3 regions of the Noviherbaspirillum sp. ST9 genome follow, and region 1 is predicted to be linked to each of the others. Evidence: predicted binding sites of a transcription regulator. Region 1 holds the regulator's gene; each other region holds the start of a gene.
The links. The regulator sigma-54, encoded in region 1, starts transcription at its own class of promoters, with help from an activator protein. The targets are predictions, from matches to a motif close to TGGCANGNAANCTGCTTT.
Positions count from the first base shown of each region.

Region 2: a site for sigma-54 is predicted at 1,327-1,344, ahead of ACNOHI_RS01210 (TorF family putative porin). Genes of this name have one in related genera too.
Region 3: a site for sigma-54 is predicted at 702-719, ahead of ACNOHI_RS20995 (ammonium transporter). Genes of this name have one in related genera too.

Region 1 covers NZ_JBLWFR010000004.1:503,068-505,336, reverse strand. Annotated here, with positions in the region: gene lptB (LPS export ABC transporter ATP-binding protein) at 1-49, shown strand, start outside; gene ACNOHI_RS11545 (RNA polymerase factor sigma-54) at 69-1,565, shown strand; gene hpf (ribosome hibernation-promoting factor, HPF/YfiA family) at 1,658-2,005, shown strand; gene ACNOHI_RS11535 (enoyl-CoA hydratase/isomerase family protein) at 2,159-2,269, shown strand, end outside.
Region 2 covers NZ_JBLWFR010000001.1:262,424-264,692, forward strand. Annotated here, with positions in the region: gene ACNOHI_RS01200 (YifB family Mg chelatase-like AAA ATPase) at 1-917, opposite strand, end outside; gene ACNOHI_RS01205 (accessory factor UbiK family protein) at 921-1,163, opposite strand; gene ACNOHI_RS01210 (TorF family putative porin) at 1,401-2,129, shown strand; gene ACNOHI_RS01215 (P-II family nitrogen regulator) at 2,141-2,269, shown strand, end outside.
Region 3 covers NZ_JBLWFR010000009.1:193,951-196,219, forward strand. Annotated here, with positions in the region: gene aat (leucyl/phenylalanyl-tRNA--protein transferase) at 1-584, opposite strand, end outside; gene ACNOHI_RS20995 (ammonium transporter) at 770-1,972, shown strand.

The sequences.
Region 1 (2,269 bases):
AAACGAGTCGGTGCGGCGCGTGTATTTGGGTGAACACTTCCGGATGTGACGGAAGAAGACCAGAACGTATGAAACAGACACTCCAACTTCGAATCTCGCAACATCTGGCGCTGACGCCCCAGTTGCAACAGTCGATCCGCCTGCTGCAGCTGTCGACGCTCGAGCTGCACCAGGAGCTGGAACAGATCCTCTCGGACAACCCGATGCTGGAGCGGGTCGACGATCCCCTCGACCATTCCGTTCGCCTGCTTGCTGACGGCGCCATCAGCGCATCCCCGACGGCAAACGGCAGCACGACGGAAGCACCGGCAGCGGAAGGCAGCAGCAGCGCGTCTTCATCCGAAGAACCCGAAGGTGCGTTTGAAGGTGGCAACGCAGAGGGATCGGATGCCAGCTCCGGCGACAGCGACTGGAGTTTCGACGACGTCGCGCGCACCTCAAAGGCGCCCGAAGACGACGACGCACGCCCTCAGCTCGAGGCCCACGAAGTCACACTGCGCGAGCACCTGCTGGAGCAGATGCGCGTCACTGTGCGCGAGCATCGCGACCGCGCACTCGTCGAACTGATCATCGACGCGCTCAATGACAACGGCTACCTTGAAGAACCGCTCGAGGAAATCCACGCACGTCTGCCGGAAGAGCTCGGGATCGAACTCGAGGAACTCGCCGTCGCACTGAAACTGGTCCAGAGCTTTGAGCCCGCAGGCGTCGGTGCACGCAATGCATCCGAGTGTCTTGCAATCCAGATCCGTCGCTTTCCGAAAATTGCGCTCGTGACGCGCCGCCGCGCGCTGGACATCGTCGAAAATCATCTCGCCCTGTTCGCGCAGCGCGACTTCAACAAGCTGAAGAAGGCACTCGACTGCGACGAAGAAGACCTGCGTGAGGCGCAGGCGGTCATCCGCAGCTGCAATCCGCACCCCGGCGCGCTGTTTGCCTCGGATGCGTCCGATTACGTCGTCCCCGACGTCATTGTCAAGAAAACAAAGAACGGCTGGCAGGTTTTCCTCAACCATGACGTCATGCCGCGCCTGCGCGTGAATGCCCTCTACGCCAACATCCTCAAGCAGAGCAAGGGTGAGGGGTCGCTTACTTCGCAGCTGCAGGAAGCCAAGTGGCTGATCAAGAACATGCGCCAGCGCTTCGACACGATCCTGCGCGTCGCCCAGGCGATTGTCGACCGCCAACGCAATTTCTTCTCCCATGGCGCCGTCGCCATGCGCCCTCTTGTCTTGCGTGAAATTGCTGATACACTGGGTTTACACGAGAGTACTATTTCTCGTGTGACAACTCAAAAGTACATGCTGACCCCCCATGGCATGTTCGAGTTGAAGTACTTCTTCGGCAGCCACGTCGCCACAGAAGCGGGGGGCGAAGCTTCATCGACGGCAATCCGCGCGCTGATCAAACAATTGATAGGAGCAGAAGACCCCAAGAATCCATTCTCAGACAGCAAAATTGCGGATATGTTGGGGGAGCAAGGCATGGTCGTGGCACGACGTACCGTCGCGAAGTATCGCGAAGCCCTGAAAATCCCTCCAGTCAATCTGCGCAAATCCCTGTAGCTTTCGTGTTGTAGTGTAGTTGCTGTGTTCGGCGTAGCTCGACTACGCGGGCACGTGCGAACCTCCAGCGACGCCATCCATAGGAGCGCTGTATGAATCTTACAATCAGTGGACATCACCTCGAACTGACACCGGCCATCCGCGAATATACGGAAACCAAGCTGGAACGCATCATCCGCCATTTCGACCATGTCATTGATATCGCAGTCATCTTGGGTGTGGAAAAACCGTCAGAAAAGGAAAAGAGACAGAGAGCAGAAGTCAATCTGCGACTACGGGGCAACGTCATTCATGTCGAGAGTTTTGCGGAAGACCTGTACGCTGCCATCGACACATTGATTGACAAACTGGACCGTCAGGTACTGAAGTACAAGACAAAGATCCAGGACCACCAGCACGAATCGTTCAAGCGCATGCCGGACACATCGGCCGCTGCGTGACATTTCTCCGGCCCGTCAGGGCCATGACGATCAAGGGCGCATCAATGCGCCCTTTTTATTTGGCCGCCGCCACGCGGCGAATGTCGGGCGTGCGACTGCGAGCTTCTGGCATTGCCGATACAATGATCCGCTTCCCGTACTTACTTGCCGGCCATGACTGAATTCGTCCAGACCCATATCAAGAACAACATCGGCTTCATCACGCTTGATCGCCCCAAAGCACTGAACTCCCTGTCGCTCGACATGGTTCGCGCGCTCACGACG
Region 2 (2,269 bases), on a different contig from region 1:
AGTACCCCGCGATGTGCCAGCGAGATTTCGCCAGGGCGCGGCGGACTGCCGCCGCCGACGAGTGCCACGCCGGACGCTGTGTGGTGCGGCGCGCGGTAGGGACGCGATTTCCAGCGGCTGGCGGAATAGCCGCTGGTCAGGGACTGGACGGCGGCCGACTCGAGCGCCTCCTCGTCTGTCATCGGCGGCAGGATGCCGGGGAAGCGCGCCGCGAGCATGGATTTTCCGGTTCCCGGCGGGCCGACCATGAGGACACTGTGGCCGCCTGTTGCCGCCACTTCAAGTGCCCGCTTCGCCTGGGCCTGACCTTTGACGTCGGCAAAATCGGGGTACGCCGGCCGCATCGGGTTTGCTGCAGGGCGGTACCGGGAAAGCCTTGTTTCTTGCGACATTGCCGCAAAGTGGGCACATACCTGCAGCAAGGTGTCAGCCGGGAAAATGGTGGCATCACGGACGAGCGCGGCTTCTTCCGCATTGGCGCGCGGCAGGATAAATGCGCGCTGCTTGCCGGAATTGCCTGCCGCACGGTGCATCGCATAGGTCATGGCAAGGGCGCCGCGGATCGGACGCAATTCGCCGGAGAGCGACAGTTCGCCGGCGAACTCGTATTTATCCAGGTCGTCGGCCGGCATCTGGCCAGACGCAGCGAGAATGCCCAAGGCAATGGGGAGGTCGAAGCGCCCGGATTCCTTCGGCAGGTCAGCCGGGGCCAAATTGACGGTGATACGTCGTGCAGGAAATTCGAAGCAGGCGTTTTGCAGCGCGGCGCGCACCCGGTCCTTGGATTCCTTGACCTCGGTTTCGGGGAGGCCAACGATGGTGAAGGATGGCAGGCCGTTCGCGAGATGGACTTCTACTGTCACCTCCGGCGCGTGCATGCCGGCAAGGGCCCGGCTTTTCAGAACGGCCAGGCTCATCGATCAGGGTTTCTTCAACTGTGCTTCCAGTTCCGCCACGCGGGCTTCCAGTGCATCGAGCTTGGCGCGGGTCTTTGCCAGTACCTGGCTCTGGATATCGAATTCTTCGCGCGTCACCAGGTCCAGCCGGGAAAAGCCTTGCGTCAGCATGGCCTTGACGTTGCGCTCGATGTCTTTCGCCGGCGAATTTTCGATTGCCTGGCTGATCTTTGCCTGGAGATCGTTGAAGAAATTTGTCTTGTCCATAATCAATCCTAAGATGAAAAAGCCGCACTTCAGTGGTGCGCGCAAAAGTGGTGCGCATCACCTTGGTGCGAACTTCGTGGTGCACTGCCTTAAAAAGGTGTGAGCAGTCCACGAGCAAAGCACGAAATTATAAAAATGATAACGCATCTGCGCGGTAAACCGGTGGCATGAGTCCTGCTAAGTAGTTGGAAAAATGCAATTCGCCCATTTTTCCAACGCCATCAAAAGGGAAACGCCATGAAAAAAATTATTCTTGCCGCTGCCATCGCCGCCGCCTTCACGGGCAGCCTTGCACAGGCCCAGGACAAGAAGCCGGATCATGAAGTCAGCTTCAACGCATCGGTGGTGAGTGACTACCGCTATCGCGGCATCTCCCAGACCCGTCTGAAGCCGGCCCTGCAGGGTGGCGCAGACTACGTTAACAACCCAACCGGATTCTACGCCGGTACGTGGTTGTCCACCATCAAGTGGATCAAGGATGTCCCGGGCGGCGACGCCAGCATTGAATGGGATATCTACGCCGGCAAGCGCGGCGAGATCGTCGACGGCGTTTCCTATGACCTGGGTGTCCTGCGTTACCAGTACCCGTCCAACAACCTGAGCCCGAGCGCCAACACCACCGAGATCTACGGTCAGCTCGGCTACGGCCCGGCCTATATCAAGTATTCGCACTCGCTGACCAACCTGTTCGGCTTCGTCGACAGCAAGCGCAGTGGCTACCTCGACATCGGGGCTAACGTCGAAATCGGCGAAGGCCTGACCCTGAACCTGCACGCCGGCCACCAGAAGGTGAAGAACAACTCGCCGTTCAGCTACACCGACTGGAAGGTTGGCGTGACCAAGGACTTCGGCATCGCGACCGGCGCTCTGGCACTCATCGGTACCGATACCGACAACTACGTTGGCCCGAACGGCAAGAACCTGGGCAAGAACAGCCTGGTCCTGTCAGTCGCCAAGACTTTCTAAGCGAGGAAATCATGAAACTGATCACTGCGATCATCAAACCCTTCAAGCTCGATGAAGTGCGTGAAGCCCTCTCGGCGATCGGTGTCCAGGGCATTACGGTCACGGAAGTAAAGGGCTTCGGGCGCCAGAAAGGCCACACC
Region 3 (2,269 bases), on a different contig from region 1:
AGGGTCACGCCATTCGCTCGCAGGAAGTGGACCAGCCAGGCGAGGGCGATTTTCGACGCATCCGTTACGCGCGCAAACATCGACTCGCCATAGAACATCCGGCCGATGCAGACGCCATACGCGCCCCCGACGAGTTGCCCGTCCAGCCATACCTCCGAAGAGTGTGCATAGCCTTGCCGGTGCAGCCCGACATAGCCGCGGACGATGTCGTCCGAAATCCAGGTGCCGGCGCCATCCTTGCGCGGCGAAGCGCACGCGCGCATCACCTCGTCGAACGCGGAGTCGAAGCGGACTTCCCACCTGCGGTCGGTCGACATGCTCCGTTGGACTTTCTTCAACGTTTTTTTCAGACTGTGCGAAATGGCGAAGCGTTCAGTAAACAGCACCATGCGCGGATCGGTGCTCCACCAGAGGATGGGCTGACCCTCCGAAAACCACGGAAAGATCCCGTGGCGATACGCCTCCAGCAAGCGCGCCGGCGACAGATCGGCACCGGCCGCCAATAGTCCGGGTGCGCCATCCTCTTCCGTCAATGCGCAGCTCACGTCCGGAAAGGGGGAGTCCGTCTCCAGCCAAGGAATCATCGTGTCTCCCCAAACTGGACGGCGAAAATGCACTGCAACGGTGCATTTTCGTTTATACCAACTATTGTCAAAAAAATTTCCACTTGTAAATCAAATAGTTGCCTGTTTGCACCAAAATGGAATAGATTTTGCTTCATGGATGAGCATTAAACCAATCTTGCACACTAACAGGGAGAGTGTTTTTCATGGATGCGCTTAAAAACGGTGCCGATGCCTTATTTATCCTGCTCGGCGCCATCATGATTCTTGCCATGCACGCCGGGTTCGCGTTTCTCGAGCTTGGCACCGTGCGCAAGAAGAACCAGGTCAATGCCTTGGTCAAAATCTTAGTCGATTTTGCCGTTTCAACGATTGCCTATTTCTTTATCGGCTACAGCATTGCCTACGGCGTCGACTTTTTCTCCGACGCCACGACGCTTGCCCAAAAGAATGGCTACGAGCTGGTCAAGTTCTTCTTCCTGCTGACGTTTGCAGCGGCGATTCCGGCCATCATCTCGGGCGGCATTGCCGAACGGGCGCGCTTCTATCCGCAGCTGGCCGCAACGGCGCTGCTGGTGGGCCTGGTCTATCCCTTCTTTGAAGGCATCGTCTGGAACCAGAAGTTTGGTATCCAGGCATGGCTGAAGGCAGCGTTCTCGGAAGAATTCCACGACTTCGCCGGCTCGGTGGTGGTGCATGCGGTCGGCGGCTGGGCCGCGTTGCCGGCGGTGCTGCTGCTCGGCGCACGCCGCGGGCGTTACTCGAAAGATGGCGCCATCGCCGCGCATCCGCCTTCAAACATTCCTTTCCTCGCCCTCGGCGCATGGATCCTGACCGTCGGCTGGTTCGGCTTCAACGTCATGAGTGCGCAGGCGCTGGACAAGATGAATGGCCTGGTCGCGCTCAACTCCCTGATGGCCATGGTCGGCGGTACGCTGGTGGCAGTACTGCTGGGCAAGAACGACCCCGGCTTTGCCTACAACGGCCCGCTCGCCGGCCTGGTCGCCGTGTGCGCGGGGTCGGACCTGATGCATCCCCTCGGTGCGTTGATTACCGGCGGCATTGCAGGCGCGATCTTTGTCTGGATGTTCACGCTAACGCAGAACAAGTGGAAAATCGACGACGTGCTCGGCGTGTGGCCGCTGCACGGCCTGTGCGGCGCATGGGGCGGACTTGCTGCCGGGATCTTCGGCCTGAAGGCGCTGGGCGGGATTGGCGGCGTGTCGTTCATGTCGCAGCTGATCGGTACACTCATGGGTCTGACGATTGCTGCGCTTGGCGGACTGGTCATCTACGGCCTGTTGAAGAAGCTCGTCGGCCTGCGTCTCGATCCGGAGCAGGAATTTGACGGCGCCGATCTGTCCATTCATCGCATCAGCGCCACCGCGGAGCGCGAGACGAGCTGGTAAGACGATAGATACGGGCGGTATTCGCAGGAGCAACGCTTCCTCCTGGAATACCGCCCCGGTTTTCCCTCTGCAAACTCCTTCCCTGACCATCGGTCATCCGGCCGCGGGAATTTTCCCGGCCGGAACATGCCGTCGTTACGCCGTCGAATTTCAACGCGTGCGGAACTGTCTCATGCAAGCCGCAAAAACATGGCACGACGTAAACGGCTTTTATCTTTTCTCAATACCGCTGACGTCGTCGCTTCTTCGGCGTGCCTACCTCCTGTATAAACGGCGACATAACCGAAAATAATTTGT